DNA from 2 places in the Streptomyces sp. NPDC051738 genome. Region 1 is predicted to be linked to the other one. Evidence: riboswitches for the same ligand, from Rfam matches in the RefSeq annotation. Region 1 holds a riboswitch; the other holds the start of a gene.
The links. A riboswitch is a leader RNA that binds a small molecule or an ion and turns the genes downstream of it on or off. The one in region 1 is predicted to bind S-adenosylmethionine.
Positions count from the first base shown of each region.

Region 2: another riboswitch for S-adenosylmethionine. It lies ahead of thrC (threonine synthase); the one in region 1 lies ahead of ACIA8X_RS17710 (aminotransferase class V-fold PLP-dependent enzyme).

Region 1 covers NZ_JBITCM010000007.1:6,603-11,012, reverse strand. Annotated here, with positions in the region: gene ACIA8X_RS17715 (glycerate kinase) at 1-652, shown strand, start outside; gene ACIA8X_RS17710 (aminotransferase class V-fold PLP-dependent enzyme) at 607-1,974, opposite strand; SAM riboswitch class IV at 2,119-2,235, opposite strand; gene trpD (anthranilate phosphoribosyltransferase) at 2,321-3,385, opposite strand; gene ACIA8X_RS17700 (cytochrome bc complex cytochrome b subunit) at 3,577-4,410, opposite strand, start outside.
Region 2 covers NZ_JBITCM010000012.1:45,174-49,583, forward strand. Annotated here, with positions in the region: gene ACIA8X_RS26840 (trehalose-6-phosphate synthase) at 1-1,381, opposite strand, end outside; gene ACIA8X_RS26845 (glucosyl-3-phosphoglycerate synthase) at 1,500-2,444, opposite strand; SAM riboswitch class I at 2,604-2,750, shown strand; gene thrC (threonine synthase) at 2,769-4,055, shown strand; gene ACIA8X_RS26855 (MoaD/ThiS family protein) at 4,138-4,410, shown strand, end outside.

The DNA.
Region 1 (4,410 bases):
TGACCCGAGGCTGCGGGACGTGGAGCTGCTCGTCGCCTGCAACCCGTTCAACGTGCTGTGCGGAGCGCGCGGCGTGGCCCGCGTCTTCGGCCCGCAGAAGGGGGCGACGCCCGCTCAGGTGGAGGACCTGTCGGCGGGGCTGGAGAACTGGGCCGACGTCCTCACCCGCGATCTCGCCGTCCACGCCACCGACCTGCGCCACGGCGACGGCACCGGAGCCTCCGGCGGTCTGGGCGCGGGCCTCGCCGCCCTGGGCGCCCGGCTCCTCCCCCGCTTCGACGTGCTGCTTGATCACCTCGACCTGGACGCCCGCCTCGCCCGCGCCGACCTGGTCGTCACCGCCGAGGGCGCCCTGGACCACCAGACGCCCAGGGGCAAGGTCCCGGCCGAGGTGGCCCGCCGGGCCAAGCTGTACGGCCGCCCGGTGCTGGCGCTGGCGGGCACCCTCGGCGAGGGCGCGCACGAAGTGCCGGGCGTGGACGCGTACAGCGGGATCCTGCCGGCGCCGATGGCCCTGGCGGAGGCCCTGGTGCGGGCCTCCGAACTCCTCACGGACGCGACCGAGCGCGCCCTGCGGATGATCCTGCTGGGCGCCCGGCTACCGGCTCACGCGGAGGTGTCCGGGACGCAACGACCGTCCTCCGTGCGGTAGTTCCACTGCGCGCCGACCTGGACGAGCTCCTTCACGGCGCCCACGAACCGCTCGACGTGCTCGTCCGGCGTACCGGCCCCGAAGCTCACCCGGATGGCGTTGAGGGACTTCTCGCCGGGCGCGGCCTCCGGGGCGCCGCACTCGCCCTGCGTCTGCGGGTCGCTGCCCAGCAGGGTCCGGACGAGGGGGTGGGCGCAGAACAGCCCGTCCCGCACCCCGATGCCGTACTCGGCGGAGAGCGCGGCGGCGAAGTGGGAGCTGTTCCAGCCCTCGACGACGAAGGAGAGGACACCGACGCGCGGGGCGTCGTCCCCGAAGAGGGAGAGGATCCGCACCTCGGGAACCTCGGCGAGCCCGGCGCGCACCTTCTCGATCAGGTACTCCTCGCGCGCGACCAGGCTGTCGAACCCGGCCTCGGTGAGCGCCTTGCAGGCCGAGGCGATGGAGTAGGCGCCGATGACGTTGGGCGACCCGGCCTCGTGCCGTGCGGCGCTCTCGTGCCACTCGACGTCCACTCCCCCGTCCTCACGCCGGGTGACCTTGCGGCTGGCACCGCCGCCCGCGAGGTACGGCTCCGCCTCGCGCAGCCAGTCGGCCCGCCCGGCCAGGACGCCCGAGCCGAAGGGGGCGTACAGCTTGTGCCCGGAGAAGGCGACCCAGTCGACGTCGAGGTCCTGGACGCTCACCGGGTGGTGCGGGGCCAGCTGGGCGGCGTCCAGGACGATCCGGGCGCCGTGCGCGTGGGCGGCGGCGGCCAGCTCGCGGACCGGCCACAGCTCGCCGGTGACGTTCGAGGCGCCGGTGACGCAGACCAGGGCCGGGCCGTAGGGGTCACGGTCGGCGAGGGCGCGCTCCAGCGTCTCGACGGCCTGGCGGTGGGTGCGGGGCGCGTTGAGGTAGGTGACGCGGGCCTCCCGCCAGGGCAGCAGCGAGGCGTGGTGCTCGGTCTCGAAGACGAAGACCTGGCAGTCGGCCGGGAGGGCGGCGGCGAGCAGGTTGAGCGAGTCGGTGGTGGACCGGGTGAAGACGACCTGGTCGCCGTCCCGGCAGCCGAGGAACTCGGCGACCGTCCTGCGGGCGTTCTCGAACAGGTCGGTGGAGAGCTGGGAGAGGTAGCCGGCGCCGCGGTGGACGCTGCCGTAGTACGGCGCGTAGGCGGCGACGTCGTCCCAGACGCGCTGGAGGGCGGGGGCACTGGCGGCGTAGTCGAGCGCGGCGTAGGTGACCTCGCCGCCGGTGACCAGCGGAACGGTGACATCTCGACCCAGAACGGGCAGCGGGGCACAAATGGTCTGGGCGGCGGCAGCGGTGGAGACAGACATGGGGAACTCCCGTGAGAGGCATGCCGATTGAAGGCATGCAGGAAAAGAGAAAAGGGTGCGCGGAGGCGGGGCTCAGCAGCCCTATCGCATTCGCTTGCTCACGGAAGACTCCCTCGAACGACCAGGACCCCTGGTTTCGAGAGGGGCCCGCGCTTGCCGCAGACCTCGCTGCCTACGGCCTGGTCTTCACCCGGGGCACCCCGCCACGGACGGAGGGTTGCCGGACAGTCGGCCGGGGCCTCATGACTGTCACTCATGACCTGGTCCAATATCCTGCCACACGATCATCAGCACGCAAGGCGCAGTCCAGAATTCGGACTGCGCCTTGCGTCACATCACGGGGAACTCAGGCGTTGCTGGCCGCCACCCAACGCTCCAGCGTCCGCTTGGCCGTCCCCGAGTCGATCGACTCCGCCGCCCTCGCCATACCGAGCCGGATCTGCTCGGTGAGCGGAGCGGCCGTCGGCTCCAACGCCACCAGCGCCGCGGCCGAGTTGAGCAGTACGGCGTCCCGTACGGGCCCCGTCTCGCCGTCCAGCAGCCGTCGCGCGACCTCCGCGTTGTACGAGGCGTCCGCGCCCCGCAGCGCCTCCACCGGCACGAGGTCGATGCCGACGTCGCGCGGGTCGAAGCCCTCCTCGGCCACCTTGCCGTCCCGGACGACCCACACGCGCGAAGTGGCCGTCGTCGTCAGCTCGTCGAGGCCGTCGTCGCCGCGGAACACCAGCGCGGACGAGCCGCGCTCGGCCAGTACGCCGGCGATGAGGCCCGCCATCCGGGTGTCGAAGCAGCCGACGGCCGAGGCGGTGACGCGGGCGGGGTTGGTCAGCGGGCCGAGGAGGTTGAACGAGGTCGGGATGCCCAGGTCCCGCCGTACGCCGCCGACGAACCGCATCGAGGGGTGGAACTTGGCCGCGAAGCAGAAGGTGATGCCGGCCTCGTCCACCACCCGCGCCACGCCCTCGGGCGACAGGTCGAGGTTGATGCCGAGCTTCTCCAGCACGTCGGACGAGCCGCTCGCCGAGGACGACGCCCGGTTGCCGTGCTTGACGACCTTCGCCCCGGCGCCCGCGATCACGATGGCGGACATCGTGGAGATGTTGACCGTCTTGGCCCGGTCGCCGCCGGTGCCGACGATGTCGACGGCCGGTCCGGGAATGTCCAGCGGCTGGGCGTGGGCGTACATCGCCTCGACGAGACCGTTGATCTCCTCGACCGTCTCGCCCTTGGCCCGCAGCGCCACCATGAATCCGGCGATCTGGGCGTCCGAGGCCTCGCCGCTCATGAAGCGGTCCATCGCCCATGCCGTGTCCGCGGCGCTCAGGTCTTCTCCGGCGAGCAGGGCACTCAGCACCTCGGGCCAGGAGCGGGCCGCCGCGGTGTCGCCTCCAGCGGGGGTCACAGCGCTCATAAGCCGCTCCAGGTGTCAGGCGTCCCGCAGTACGGGACGAGAGTCTCAACGAGGTCCACCCTATCCAGCCCCGGGACCCGGAGAAGGGCCCCGTCCGAAGACCGGACGGGGCCCTGACCCCGGGCACGGCCGAGGGCCCCACCCGTTCAACCGGATGGGGCCCTCGGCCGTGGCGTGGCGAAACGCAGCGATCAGTGGTGGCCGTGGCCGCTCGTGATCTCCTTGTACTCCTCGACCGTCGGCTTGGGGATCTGGCCGTTCTCGTCGAAGTAGGACTTGCTGAGCTTGGCGCGCAGCTTCTCGGAGCCCTTCACCTTGCGCTCGACGCCGTTCTCGTCGACCGTCGGGCCGATCTCCAGCGGCTGGTACTGCTCGTGCGCGGTGAGGGTGTGCAGCGCGTCCTGGCTGAGCGGCTCGTGCACCTCGATGAACTCACCGTGCGGCAGGCGCTTGATGATGCCCGACTCGCGTCCGTGCAGCACCTTGTCCTTGTCCCGGCGCTGCAGGCCCAGGCAGATCCGCTTGGTGACGATGAACGCGATGACCGGTCCGGCGAAGAACCCGATCCGGACGAACCAGGTGACCGCGTTGATCGACAGGTGGAAGTGGGTGGCCCACAGGTCGTTGCCACCGCCGACCAGGCCGATCATGTACACCGTGATCCAGGCGACGCCGAACGCGGTACGCGTCGGGGCGTTGCGCGGGCGGTCCAGGATGTGGTGCTCGCGCTTGTCGCCGGTGACCCAGGACTCGATGAACGGGTAGACCGCGATCGCGCCCAGCACCAGGCCGAAGAGGACCAGCGGGATGAACACGCCCAGGACGAGCGTGTGACCCCAGAAGTTGATCTCCCAGCCCGGCATGTAGCGGACCAGACCCTCGGCGAAGCCCATGTACCAGTCGGGCTGGGCGCCCGTGGACACCTGATCCGGACGGTAGGGACCCATGGCCCAGATCGGGTTGATCTGCGCCACCGCCGCGATGATCGCGATGACACCGAAGACCAGGAAGAAGAAGCCTCCGGC
Region 2 (4,410 bases), on a different contig from region 1:
ACCACTGCGCCGGTGGGAGTGCGGTGGCCGCCGCGGCCAGGCGCTTCGATCGCTCGGTTCGTTCCTCCGGGCCCATGGACAGGGCCTCGTGCAGGGCTCGTGCCGTGTCGATCACGTCGTACGGGTTGACGGTGATCGCGTCCTCGCCCAGTTCCTCGAAGGCGCCCGCCTCTCGGGAGAGGACCAGCACGCAGCCCTCGTCGGAGACGATCGGTACCTCCTTGGCGACGAGGTTCATGCCGTCGCGGATGGGGTTGACCAGGGCCACGTCCGCCAGCCGGTACGCGGCCAGTGAGCGGGCGAAGTCGTCCTTGACGTGGAGTACGACCGGGGTCCAGGTCGGGGTCCGGTAGGCGGAGTTGATCTCCTCGGCCAGGCGCTGGACCTCGGCCGTGTAGTCCCGGTAGACCGCCAGGTCCTGCCGCGAGGGGTAGGCGAAGGCCACGTGCACCACCCGCTCGCGCCACTCGGGGTGGTCGTCCAGCAGTTGTCGGTACGCCAGCAGGCCTCGCACGATGTTCTTGGACAGCTCGGTCCGGTCGACGCGCACGATCGCCCTGCGGGCCCGCCCGTCGGCCGCCGTGCCGATCTCGTCCTTCAGCGCCGCCATCCGCTCGGCCACGTCGGGCTGATGCGAACGCTCCCGTAGGAAGTCCGCGTCCGCGCCCAGGCCGTGCACGCCGACCCGCGTATCCCCGAGCCCGCCTGCGAACTCCGTACAGCACGCCTCGAACGCGCTCGCCCACCGCCGGGTGAGGAACCCCAGCCGGTCCGCGCCGAGCATCCCGCGCAGGACCTGCGAGCGGATGTCGTCCGGCAGCATCCGGAAGTACTCCGGTGGCGCCCACGGCGTGTGCGAGAAGTGACCGATGCGCAGGTCCGGGCGTAGTTCGCGGAGCATTCCCGGCACCAGCGTCAGGTGGTAGTCCTGGACGAGCACCGCCGCCCCCGGCGCCGCCCGCCCGGCCAGCGCCTCCGCGAAGGCGCGGTTGTACGTCTCGTACGACGCCCACTGGCGCCGGAACTCCGCGTCGAAGACCGGCTCCAGCGGTGTCTGGTACAGCATGTGGTGGACGAACCAGAGGACCGAGTTGGCGATGCCGTTGTAGGCGTCGGCGTGCACGTCGGCCGGGATGTCCAGCATCAGCACGCCGTCCTCGCCGACCCCGCGCCGCACCGCCTCGCGGTCCCCGTCGGACAGCGCCGAGCACACCCACAGGGCGCCCGCCTCCGGCCCGATCGCCGACAGCCCGGAGACGACTCCGCCGCCGCCCCTCTTGGAGTGCAATGAACCGTCGTCGCGCACCTGGTACGAGACCGGGCCGCGGTTCGACGCGACCAGCACCCTGGCCGCGCCCTGCGCATCCTGCGTGGAAGCCATACGCCTCAACCTAGCCCGGCCCGGAAACGCTCAAACGTGCGGTTCCGCTCAGTGGAGGGTTCTTTCACGCCCTGTACGAGGGTTCTCGTACGCCCTGTATACGGCCGGTTTCCGGCGTTTACGCGACCTTCCGCGTCGCATACTCGGCGATCTCCACCATCGGCGGCCGCTCCTCGGTGTCCACGGAGTACGTGCGCGGCTCGAACCCGTCCCCGCCCCGCTCGAACTGCGTGAGCGACGGCCGGATCAGATGCCCGCGGGCCAGCCGCAGCTGCGCCGTGCGGTAGATCGCGGCGGACATCCGGCCGAGCGCCTGCCCGTCCTGGTGCCGGTGCTTGCGCACCCCCACGTCCACCTGGGCCAGCGCGTCCAGCCCCACCAGGTGCAGCGCGTCGATGAGCATGCCCAGCTCGACGCCGTATCCGACGGGGAACGGGAGCTGTTCCAGCAGGCTGCGGCGGGCCGCGTACTCGCCGCCCAGCGGCTGCACGAAACCGGCCAGCTGCGGCCAGTGCATGTTCAGCAGCGGGCGCGCCATCAGCTCGGTCACCCGGCCGCCCTGACCCGCCGCGCCGCCGAGCGGGCGGTCGTACATGCCCTTCACGAGGTCGACCTCGGGGTTGGTCAGCAGCGGGCCGACGATGCCCGAGACGAAGTCGGAGGAGAACTCCTTCAGGTCGGCGTCGATGAAGCAGACGATGTCCCCGCTCGTGACCAGCAGGGAGCGCCACAGGACCTCGCCCTTGCCGGGCACGGTCGGGACGCGCGGGAGGATCTCGTCCCGGTGCACGACGGTCGCGCCCGCCGCGGCGGCCACCTCGGAGGTGCGGTCGGTGGACCCGGAGTCGACGACGATGATCTCGTCGACCAGCGGGACCTGCTTCATGAGGTCGTGACGGATGATCGCGACGATGTCGCCGACCGTCTCCTCCTCGTTGAGCGCGGGCAGCACGACGGAGACCGACTGACCCGTACGCTGTTTGGCGGCCAGGATCTGATGGAGTGGACGATCGGTCACGGACCAGGAGCGGGTACTCAGCCAGCGCTCGGCTTCTTCCAGCACAGTCTGTTGCTCCTCACTGTCGTGATCACAGCAGGTAATCGTGTGATCCATCTCGCGGTTCGGACGACTATCTCAACTGTCCTGGCCTTCGGTTACAGTCTTGAACAACGCGGATGACCATCGCATGTCCGAGGTCGGCCGTTGTTAACAACCGCATACAGCTCATCCAGAGGGGCAGAGGGAAACGGCCCGATGAAGCCCCGGCAACCCTCCAGCCGGTCTTGTCACGTTGACGTGGCGAGGCTCCCGGCTTGGGAAGGTGCCAAATCCGTCTCACGGCGAGATGCGTCGTGAGGAAGATGAGGAGAAAGGGCCTCGCCTCACATGGCTGTGCAGACTGTTGCAAGCACCACCGATTCCACCGTAGACCTCGGCCCCGCCGCCGCGCTCTCCTGTCGTGAGTGCGGTCACCGGGTACCCCTCGGACCGGTCTTCGCCTGCGAGGAGTGTTTCGGCCCGCTGGAGATCGCCTACGACTTCTCGGCCTACGACGCCGAGGAACTCCGCAAGCGGATCGAGGCGGGTCCCGCGAACATCTGGCGCTATGCGCCGCTCCTTCCCGTCCCGGCCGACGTGGCTTCCAAGCCGAACATCAACCCCGGCTGGACCAAGCTCGTCCAGGCCGACAACCTCGCCGGTGAGCTGGGCGTCGACGCCGGCAAGCTGTTCGTGAAGGACGACTCCGGCAACCCGACGCACTCCTTCAAGGACCGCGTCGTCGCCCAGGCCCTGGAGGCCGCCCGCGCCTTCGGGTTCACCACCCTCTCCTGCTCCTCGACCGGCAACCTCGCGGGTGCCGTCGGCGCCGCCGCCGCCCGCGCCGGGTTCCGCTCCTGCGTGTTCATCCCGCACGACCTGGAGCAGGGCAAGGTCGTCATGGCCGCGGTCTACGGCGGCGAGCTCGTCGGCATCGAGGGCAACTACGACGACGTGAACCGCTTCTGCTCCGAGCTGATCGGCGACCCGGCCGGCGAGGGCTGGGGCTTCGTCAACGTCAACCTGCGGCCGTACTACGCGGAGGGCTCGAAGACGCTCGCGTACGAGATCTGCGAGCAGCTCGGCTGGCAGCTCCCGGACCAGCTGGTCGTGCCGATCGCCTCGGGTTCGCAGCTCACGAAGATCGACAAGGGGCTGCAGGAGCTGATCAAGCTCGGGCTCGTCGAGGACAAGCCGTACAAGATCTTCGGTGCGCAGGCGGAGGGGTGCTCCCCGGTGTCCGTCGCGTACAAGGCGGGGCACGAGGTCGTCCGGCCGCAGAAGCCGAACACCATCGCCAAGTCCCTCGCCATCGGCAACCCGGCCGACGGGCCGTACGTCCTGGACATCGCGCGGCGCACCGGCGGTGCGGTGGAGGACGTCAACGACGAGCAGATCGTCGACGCGATCAAGGTCCTGGCCCGCACGGAGGGCATCTTCGCCGAGACGGCGGGCGGCGTCACGGTGGGCGTCACGAAGAAGCTGATCGAGAATGGCCTTCTCGACCCCACCAAGACCACCGTCGTCCTGAACACCGGTGACGGTCTCAAGACGTTGGACGCGGTGGCGGGTACGGGGCTGACTGCGACGATTCGTCCCAACCTTGATTCGTTCCGCGAGGCCGGCCTCGCTTAGCCGTTTTCGTCTGCGGGCCGGTGGGGGCTGGTCGCGCAGTTCCCCGCGCCCCTGGGGCGTCTACCTGACCGGAGGTCATAACGTGAGCGTCAACGTCCGCATCCCCACCATCCTGCGCACCTACACGGGTGGCCAGGCCGAAGTGACCGCCGAGGGCGTCACCCTCGCCGAGGTCATCGCCGACCTGGAGAAGAACCACACCGGGATCGCCGCCCGGGTTCTCGACGACCAGGGCAAGCTGCGTCGGTTCGTCAACGTGTACGTCAATGACGACGACGTCCGTTTCGAGCAGGGGCTGGAGACGGCCACTCCCGACGGTGCGGGCGTTTCCATCATCCCGGCCGTGGCCGGCGGC